DNA from 2 places in the Aeromicrobium sp. CF3.5 genome. Region 2 is predicted to be linked to the other one. Evidence: riboswitches for the same ligand, from Rfam matches in the RefSeq annotation. Region 2 holds a riboswitch; the other holds the start of a gene.
What was found. Region 2 has a riboswitch for thiamine pyrophosphate ahead of thiO (glycine oxidase ThiO). Riboswitches for the same ligand answer to the same signal wherever they lie in the genome.
Positions count from the first base shown of each region.

Region 1: another riboswitch for thiamine pyrophosphate. It lies ahead of thiM (hydroxyethylthiazole kinase); the one in region 2 lies ahead of thiO (glycine oxidase ThiO).

Region 1 covers NZ_JBIMEZ010000003.1:343,896-347,096, forward strand. The annotation lists gene ACHAA3_RS08515 (TraR/DksA family transcriptional regulator) at 1-26, opposite strand, end outside; gene ACHAA3_RS08520 (alpha/beta fold hydrolase) at 149-988, shown strand; gene ACHAA3_RS08525 (DUF309 domain-containing protein) at 1,020-1,307, opposite strand; gene ACHAA3_RS08530 (PLD nuclease N-terminal domain-containing protein) at 1,448-1,666, opposite strand; TPP riboswitch at 1,749-1,840, shown strand; gene thiM (hydroxyethylthiazole kinase) at 1,832-2,641, shown strand; gene ACHAA3_RS08540 (bifunctional hydroxymethylpyrimidine kinase/phosphomethylpyrimidine kinase) at 2,642-3,201, shown strand, end outside.
Region 2 covers NZ_JBIMEZ010000005.1:247,315-250,515, reverse strand. The annotation lists gene ACHAA3_RS11580 (pyridoxal phosphate-dependent aminotransferase) at 1-588, shown strand, start outside; gene ACHAA3_RS11575 (diguanylate cyclase domain-containing protein) at 637-1,554, opposite strand; TPP riboswitch at 1,837-1,944, shown strand; gene thiO (glycine oxidase ThiO) at 1,913-3,088, shown strand; gene thiS (sulfur carrier protein ThiS) at 3,085-3,201, shown strand, end outside.

The DNA.
Region 1 (3,201 bases), on a different contig from region 2:
TCGAGCTGAGCGCGCACGTGTTCCACGACCCCATCGTGACGCACCGCGCACGGACAGCTGCTCAGTCACCGCGTCCCCTCCGTGCTGGAGCGATACGATCACGACGTCCGATCCACGATCACTGCGAGGGATCCCCATCATGGCGCGCATGACTTCGCAGACGGTCGTGCTGCACCGTCACGAGCTGTCCTACATCGACAGCGGCTCCGGTCCGGTCGTGCTGTTCATCCACGGCATCCTCGGGTCGCAGCAGCAGTGGTCCCACCTGGTCGACGCGATGGACGACGACCACCGCGTGATCGCGCCCGATCTCTTCGGGCACGGCGAGTCGGCCAAGCCGCTGGGGGACTACTCGCTCAGCGCGCACGCCGCGGCCATGCGCGACCTGCTCGACCACCTCGGGGTCGACCGGGTCACGCTGGTGGGGCACTCCCTCGGCGGTGGCATCGCGATGCAGTTCTTCTACCTCTTCCCCGAGCGGGTCGAGCGACTCGTCCTGGTCTCCAGCGGTGGCCTCGGGCGCGAGGTGAACCTGATCCTGCGGTCGGCGACCCTGCCCGGCGCGGCCCAGGTGCTCAGCGTCGTCGCGTCCGCCCCCGTTCTCTCGCGGGTCGAGGCGCTGGGGCGCGGCGCCTCGAAGCTGGGTTGGAAGCCGGGCGCCGACGTCAACGCGATCTGGCAGGGCTTCAGCTCCCTGGGCGATCGCGAGAGCCGGGTCGCCTTCCTCGCCACCACCCGCGCCGTCATCGACATCGGCGGGCAGAGCATCAGCGCCCACGACCACCTCGGGGACGCGCTGCCGATCCCGGCCATGATCGTGTGGGGCACGAAGGACCGGATGATCCCCGTCGAGCACGCGCGCAGCGTGGAGCGCGAGCTCCCCGACTGCCGGGTCGAGCTGTTCGAGGGGGCCGGACACTTTCCGCACCTCGACGATCCGGAACGCTTTGCACGCGTGCTGCGTGAGTTCATCGCCACCGACGCCTGACCACCCGAGGGCCTCGAGCGGTCGGAACGACTCAGCTCTCGTCGGCCGCCTGGTCGAGCGCGCAAGCGATGACGGCCGTCAGGTCGAGCCCGTAGGTCGGGCCGTCGCCGACCGCATAGGCCTGCACCCGCCCCGCGCCACGCTCGAGGAGGCGGGCCGCTCCGACGGTGTTGCCGCGTGCGGCGTGGGTCAGGCCGACGCACACCTGCGCAAGTCCCTGCCACAGGTCACGCTCGGCTGGTGGGGCGTCCTTCCAGCGAGCCTCCAGGACCTCGTGAGCAGCGAAGGGCCTGCCCTCGTCCAGCAGCCTGCGAGCCACGTCCACCGTCTCCAGCGCCGGGAGCGGTTCCTCAGAAACGGGCTCGACACCCACGGCCCCGTAAGGGAGAGGACGACCGAGGGCGTCGCGAGGCCGGCTCTGTCTGGGCCGCCCAACGTCGTCGCGGTCTCGGCCACCGGTCACGTCGAGCGCCGACCCGCCGCGAAGTACGCCAACGGGCCCACGGGCTGGACGAAGGACGCGAGCACCCAGATCACCTTGGGGCCCCGAACCGTGGTCGCAGGCCGTCGAGCGAGATCTCGCAACGCCGCGATGGTGACGATCGCCTCGGCCGCGCCCGCAGCGAACACCGCTCGCTGCTGACCGGTCGTCAGGTCTGACCACTTCCTGGTTGCCATGACTCGACGCTACCCCGTCGGGCAGACACGCAGCGTCGAGTACGAGGACAGCGCAGCTGGTCGCACCGTAGGCTGGGCATCACCACCTGACACGGGGTGCCCTGCGGGGCTGAGATCACACCCGTCGAACCTGATCTAGCTAGAACTAGCGAAGGGATGTCGCGCATGACGCGTACGCCTACCGACCTGCTGAACACCACCGGCGACCTGTTGTCCCAGGTCCGGACCCACGGGCCGTTGGTCCAGTGCCTGACCAACACGGTGACCACGAATCTCGTCGCCAACGCAGTGCTCGCGGTGGGAGCGAGCCCCGCGATGGTCGACATTCCCGGCGAGGCCGGTGTCCTGGCGCAGGCCGCTGGGGCGGTGCTGATCAACCTGGGTACGCCCTCGGGCGAGCAGCGCGAGGCGATGGTCGAAGCGGCCCGCGCTGCCTCGGCCTCAGGCACCCCCTGGGTGCTCGACCCGGTGGGTGTCGGGTTGCTGCCGATCCGCACCGCGCTCGCTCAGCAGCTGCTGGAGCTGCGTCCGACGGTGGTGCGCGGGAACTCCTCGGAGATCCGCACCCTGGCGGGATCCGGTTCCGGTGCACGCGGTGTGGACGCGGTCGACGAGGTTGAGGCGGCCCGCGACGCAGCGGTCGAGATCGCCCGCTCGTCGGGCGCGGTCGTCGCGGTGTCGGGCGAGGTGGATCTGATCACCGACGGAGCCACGGTGGTGCGGGTCGCGAACGGCACCGAGCTGTTCACCACGATCACCGGCGCCGGGTGCGCGTTGGGCGCGGTCACGGCAGCGTTCGTCGCGGTCGGCGAGAACCCGCTGCTGGCCACCATCGCGGCGTGCACCGCCTACGAGATCGCCGGGGAGCTGGCCGCAGCCCGGGTCGAGGGGCCGGGCTCGTTCGTGGTGGCGTTGCTGGACACGCTCAGCGTGATCGACGCCGACACGGTGACGAGCCACGGACGGGTGTCGTAGATGGACCTGTCCATCTACCTGGTGACCGATGCTGCGCAGGTCGAACGTGGTGGCCGTGACTTGGTGGATGTCGTCGTCGAAGCCGTCGCGGGCGGGGTGACGGCTGTGCAGGTGCGCGAGAAGCACGCTGATGTCCACGACGTGGTGCGCCTCGTCGAAGCCCTGTCCCGGCGACTGCCCGCGCACGTCGCCCTGTTCGTCAACGACCGGGTCGACGTGTTCCTGGCCGCCCGTGCCCGGGGCGCACGGGTCACCGGCGTGCACGTGGGCCAGCAGGACCTGCCCGTCGAGGAGGTGCGCGCCCTGGTCGGGCCTGATGCGGTGATCGGGTTGACCGCGAACACTCCAGAAGATCTGGCTGCGGCCGAGACGAGCCCGGCCGGGGTCGGGTACGTCGGCATCGGCATCGTGCGCCAGACCGGTTCGAAGTTCGACGCCCCTCCCACGTTGGGCGTCAAGGGTGTCGCCGCCCTCGCCCGCAGCTGCGCGCTGCCAGCGGTCGCGATCGGCGGGATCGTCCCCGACGACCTGCGCGCCCTCCGCTCCGGTGGACTTGCGGG
Region 2 (3,201 bases):
GAGCACGACCTGATCGTGATCAGCGACGAGGTCTACGAGCACCTCACGTTCGGCGTCGAGCACATTCCCATCTCGACCCTGCCCGGCATGGCCGAGCGCACCCTGACGATCAGCTCAGGGGGCAAGAGCTTCTCGTTCACCGGCTGGAAGGTCGGCTGGGCGAGCGGACCGGCCGGTCTGGTGCGCGCCATGACGGGCGCCAAGCAGTTCCTCACCTTCACGTCGGGATCGCCCCTGCAACCCGCGATCGCGGCCGCCCTGGACGACGCCGAGGCCATCACGGGCGATCTCCGCCGCACCCTGCAGGCCAGACGCGACCAGCTGTGCGCCGGACTGGCCGACATCGGATTCGACGTGTTCGTGCCCGATGGCACCTACTTCGCGACCACCGACATCCGCTCCTTGGGCTTCGAGGACGGCCTGGAATTCTGCCTGTCCCTGCCCGAGCGCTGCGGCGTGGTGGCGGTCCCCCACCAGGTGTTCTACGACGACAAGGAGGCCGGGCGGCCGCTGGTGCGCTGGGCGTTCTGCAAGACCGAATCGGTCATCGACGAGGCCCTCCAGCGGCTTCAGGCCCTGCGACCGTAGCCGGCAGCGATCACTCGACCAGCCCCCGCGGAACAGGCTCTGCGGCTGCTAGTGCAAGGGATCGATTGACGTGTCGAACTCTTGGGGCTTTTTATGCAGGTACAGGTCGCCGTCGGCCCGGGCAATGAGACTTTCCTCGGTGTCAGATGGTTGGGCCTCGACGAGGCCGTACGTCCAGGGGACACTCGAATCGACTTGGAGGCGGTCGAGCAGGTCCTTGGCCCGTGTCAGAGTGGTGTTCGGGAGAAGTAGCACGAACTCGTCGCCGCCCGTGCGAGCGATCGAGTCACGGCGACGTGTGGCGTGCTCGAGGTGTGCCACCATGACGATCAACATCTGGTCGCCGGCGGCGTGCCCGAACCGATCGTTGATTGCCTTGAACCCGTCGAGGTCAATGGCCACGACCGCCAGGGGTGCGCGCGTGCGGGCCGTGTCGGCGAGCTCGTGACTGAGCCGTGAGGCAAGCCCGTTGCGGTTCAGCGCGCCGGTGAGTGGGTCGGTCTCAATCTGCCGGTCCAGCTTCGCGCGCAGGTACAGGGCGGCTTCGAGACAGAAGGTCGACGCAAGTACCAGGTTCGCCCAGGTCGCGAACAGGCTCCCGATGCCGCCGATCCAGACAGCCGATCCAGACAGCAGGAACATCGCGGCGACGCTGGTTCGAGCGGTTCGATGGTCGAAGAACCACCCCAGGTAGCAGCTCATCATGGGGTAGAGCACGAGGTTGTTCACCGCCATGGTGACGTCGGCGGCCTGCGCGGTCTGCAGGGCTGTGACCCCGATGAACAGCCAGCACGCGGCGAGCGCCGCCCACGGTGGGAACCGTTCGCCGAGCGCGGCCGGCAGGCCCGCCGCCGTCACGGCCAGGGCAATGATCAAGATGGTCCACCGAGTAGAGACGTTGACCGATCCTGTGAGGAGGTCGAGGACCCCTGTGGCCGCGACCACCGCAGCAGCCAGTGAAGTCACCAAGGCAAACGACGCCGACCTGACGGTCTTGCTCGTGCGAGGTCCGTGCACCGTTACCTCCAATCTCGCGGTGCTTACCATGTCACGTTTCTGACCACCCTGCAGGGCCTTTTCGGCGGCGTGCTGCCAGGACTGCCCACCCGCTGCCCGGACCCGCCGCGTGTCGTTCGTCGTGGTCGTCACGTGCACCCCGCATCCCTCACGGACACCGTCCGAAACCATGGGTGGAGCATTCCTCCGTCATGACTGGGCGTGTCCAGACCGGATGTTCGCGGCGTAGGGTGGGCGGCGCGCGGGAGCCCGGGGACGATCGGGGCTGAGAGGGCACATACGCCGACCGCTGAACCTGATCTGGATCATGCCAGCGAAGGGAGCGATGATGGTGCTGTCCGGCACCGATGTACTCGTGATCGGCCACGGCGTGGTCGGCGCCATCGCCGCGTGGCGGGCGCGGGTCGCAGGCCTCGCGGTGACCTGCCTGGACCCGCATCCGGGTGCGGGTGCCTCCTACGCCGCGGCGGGGATGCTGGCGCCTGTCACCGAAGCCGACTTCGGCGAGCACGACCTCGTGCGGCTCAACGTGGCGTCGGCAGCCCGGTGGCCGGCATTCGCGGCCGAGGTCGAGCACGCCTCCGGCATGGACATCGGCTTCTGCACGAGCGGGATCCTCTCCGTCGCCTATGACGTGGGCGATGCCCAACAGCTGGACCGGCTGTGTCAGGTCCAGCGACGCTGGGGACTCGAGGTCGAAGAGCTGGCCGTCGCCGGGGCACGCGACCGCGAGCCTTTGCTCGGACCCCGGATCGCAGGCGCCTACTGGGTCCCGGGCGACCACCAGGTCGACCCGCGTGCCCTCCACCGGGCGCTGCGCGAGAACCTTGCCCGGCTCGGCGTCACGACGTTCTCGGTCGCTGCGGCTCGGCTTCTCACGGACTCCGCCGGCGCGGTGGTCGGCGCTGTCGACACTGAGGGAGTCACCCATCTGGCGGACCGCGTCGTGGTCGCCGCAGGACATGCAACTCGCGCACTGGTTGCCCCGCTGGAAGGGGTCGAGGCTCCCACACGTGCGGTCAAGGGACAGATCGTCCGCCTCGACGGTCGCGACGCAGGGTGGATCGGTGAAGCCCGCATCGTGCGTGGGCTCGTGCAGCAACGTCCCGTCTACGTCGTGTGGCGGCCCAGCGGCGAGATCATCATCGGGGCCACCTCCGAAGAGCTTCCCGACGACCGGCAGTCCACCGTCGGTGGCGTCTTCGGACTGCTGCGCGACGCGCGCGCCATCATTCCGGGCCTCGACGAGCTACCCATCGCCGAGCTCGCCGCGCGCGCCCGGCCGGGCAGTCCGGACAACCTGCCACTGCTCGGCCAGACCGCTACTCCGGGGCTGATTCTGGCCACCGGCCACTATCGCAACGGCATCTTGCTGGCCGCCCTCACGTCCGACGCCTGCGACGCGATCTTCGCGCAGCGCCCCCTCGACGAGTTGTGGTCGACAGCCGACCCGATGAGATTCTGCACGAAGGAGACCAGATGACCGCACTGACCGTCCACATCAACGGCGAGGCCCGCCAGCTCGCGCCCGACACCTCGCTCGAGCAGATCGTCATCGAGCTGTCGTCCGGTCCGGCCAGGTGCGCCGACGACGGC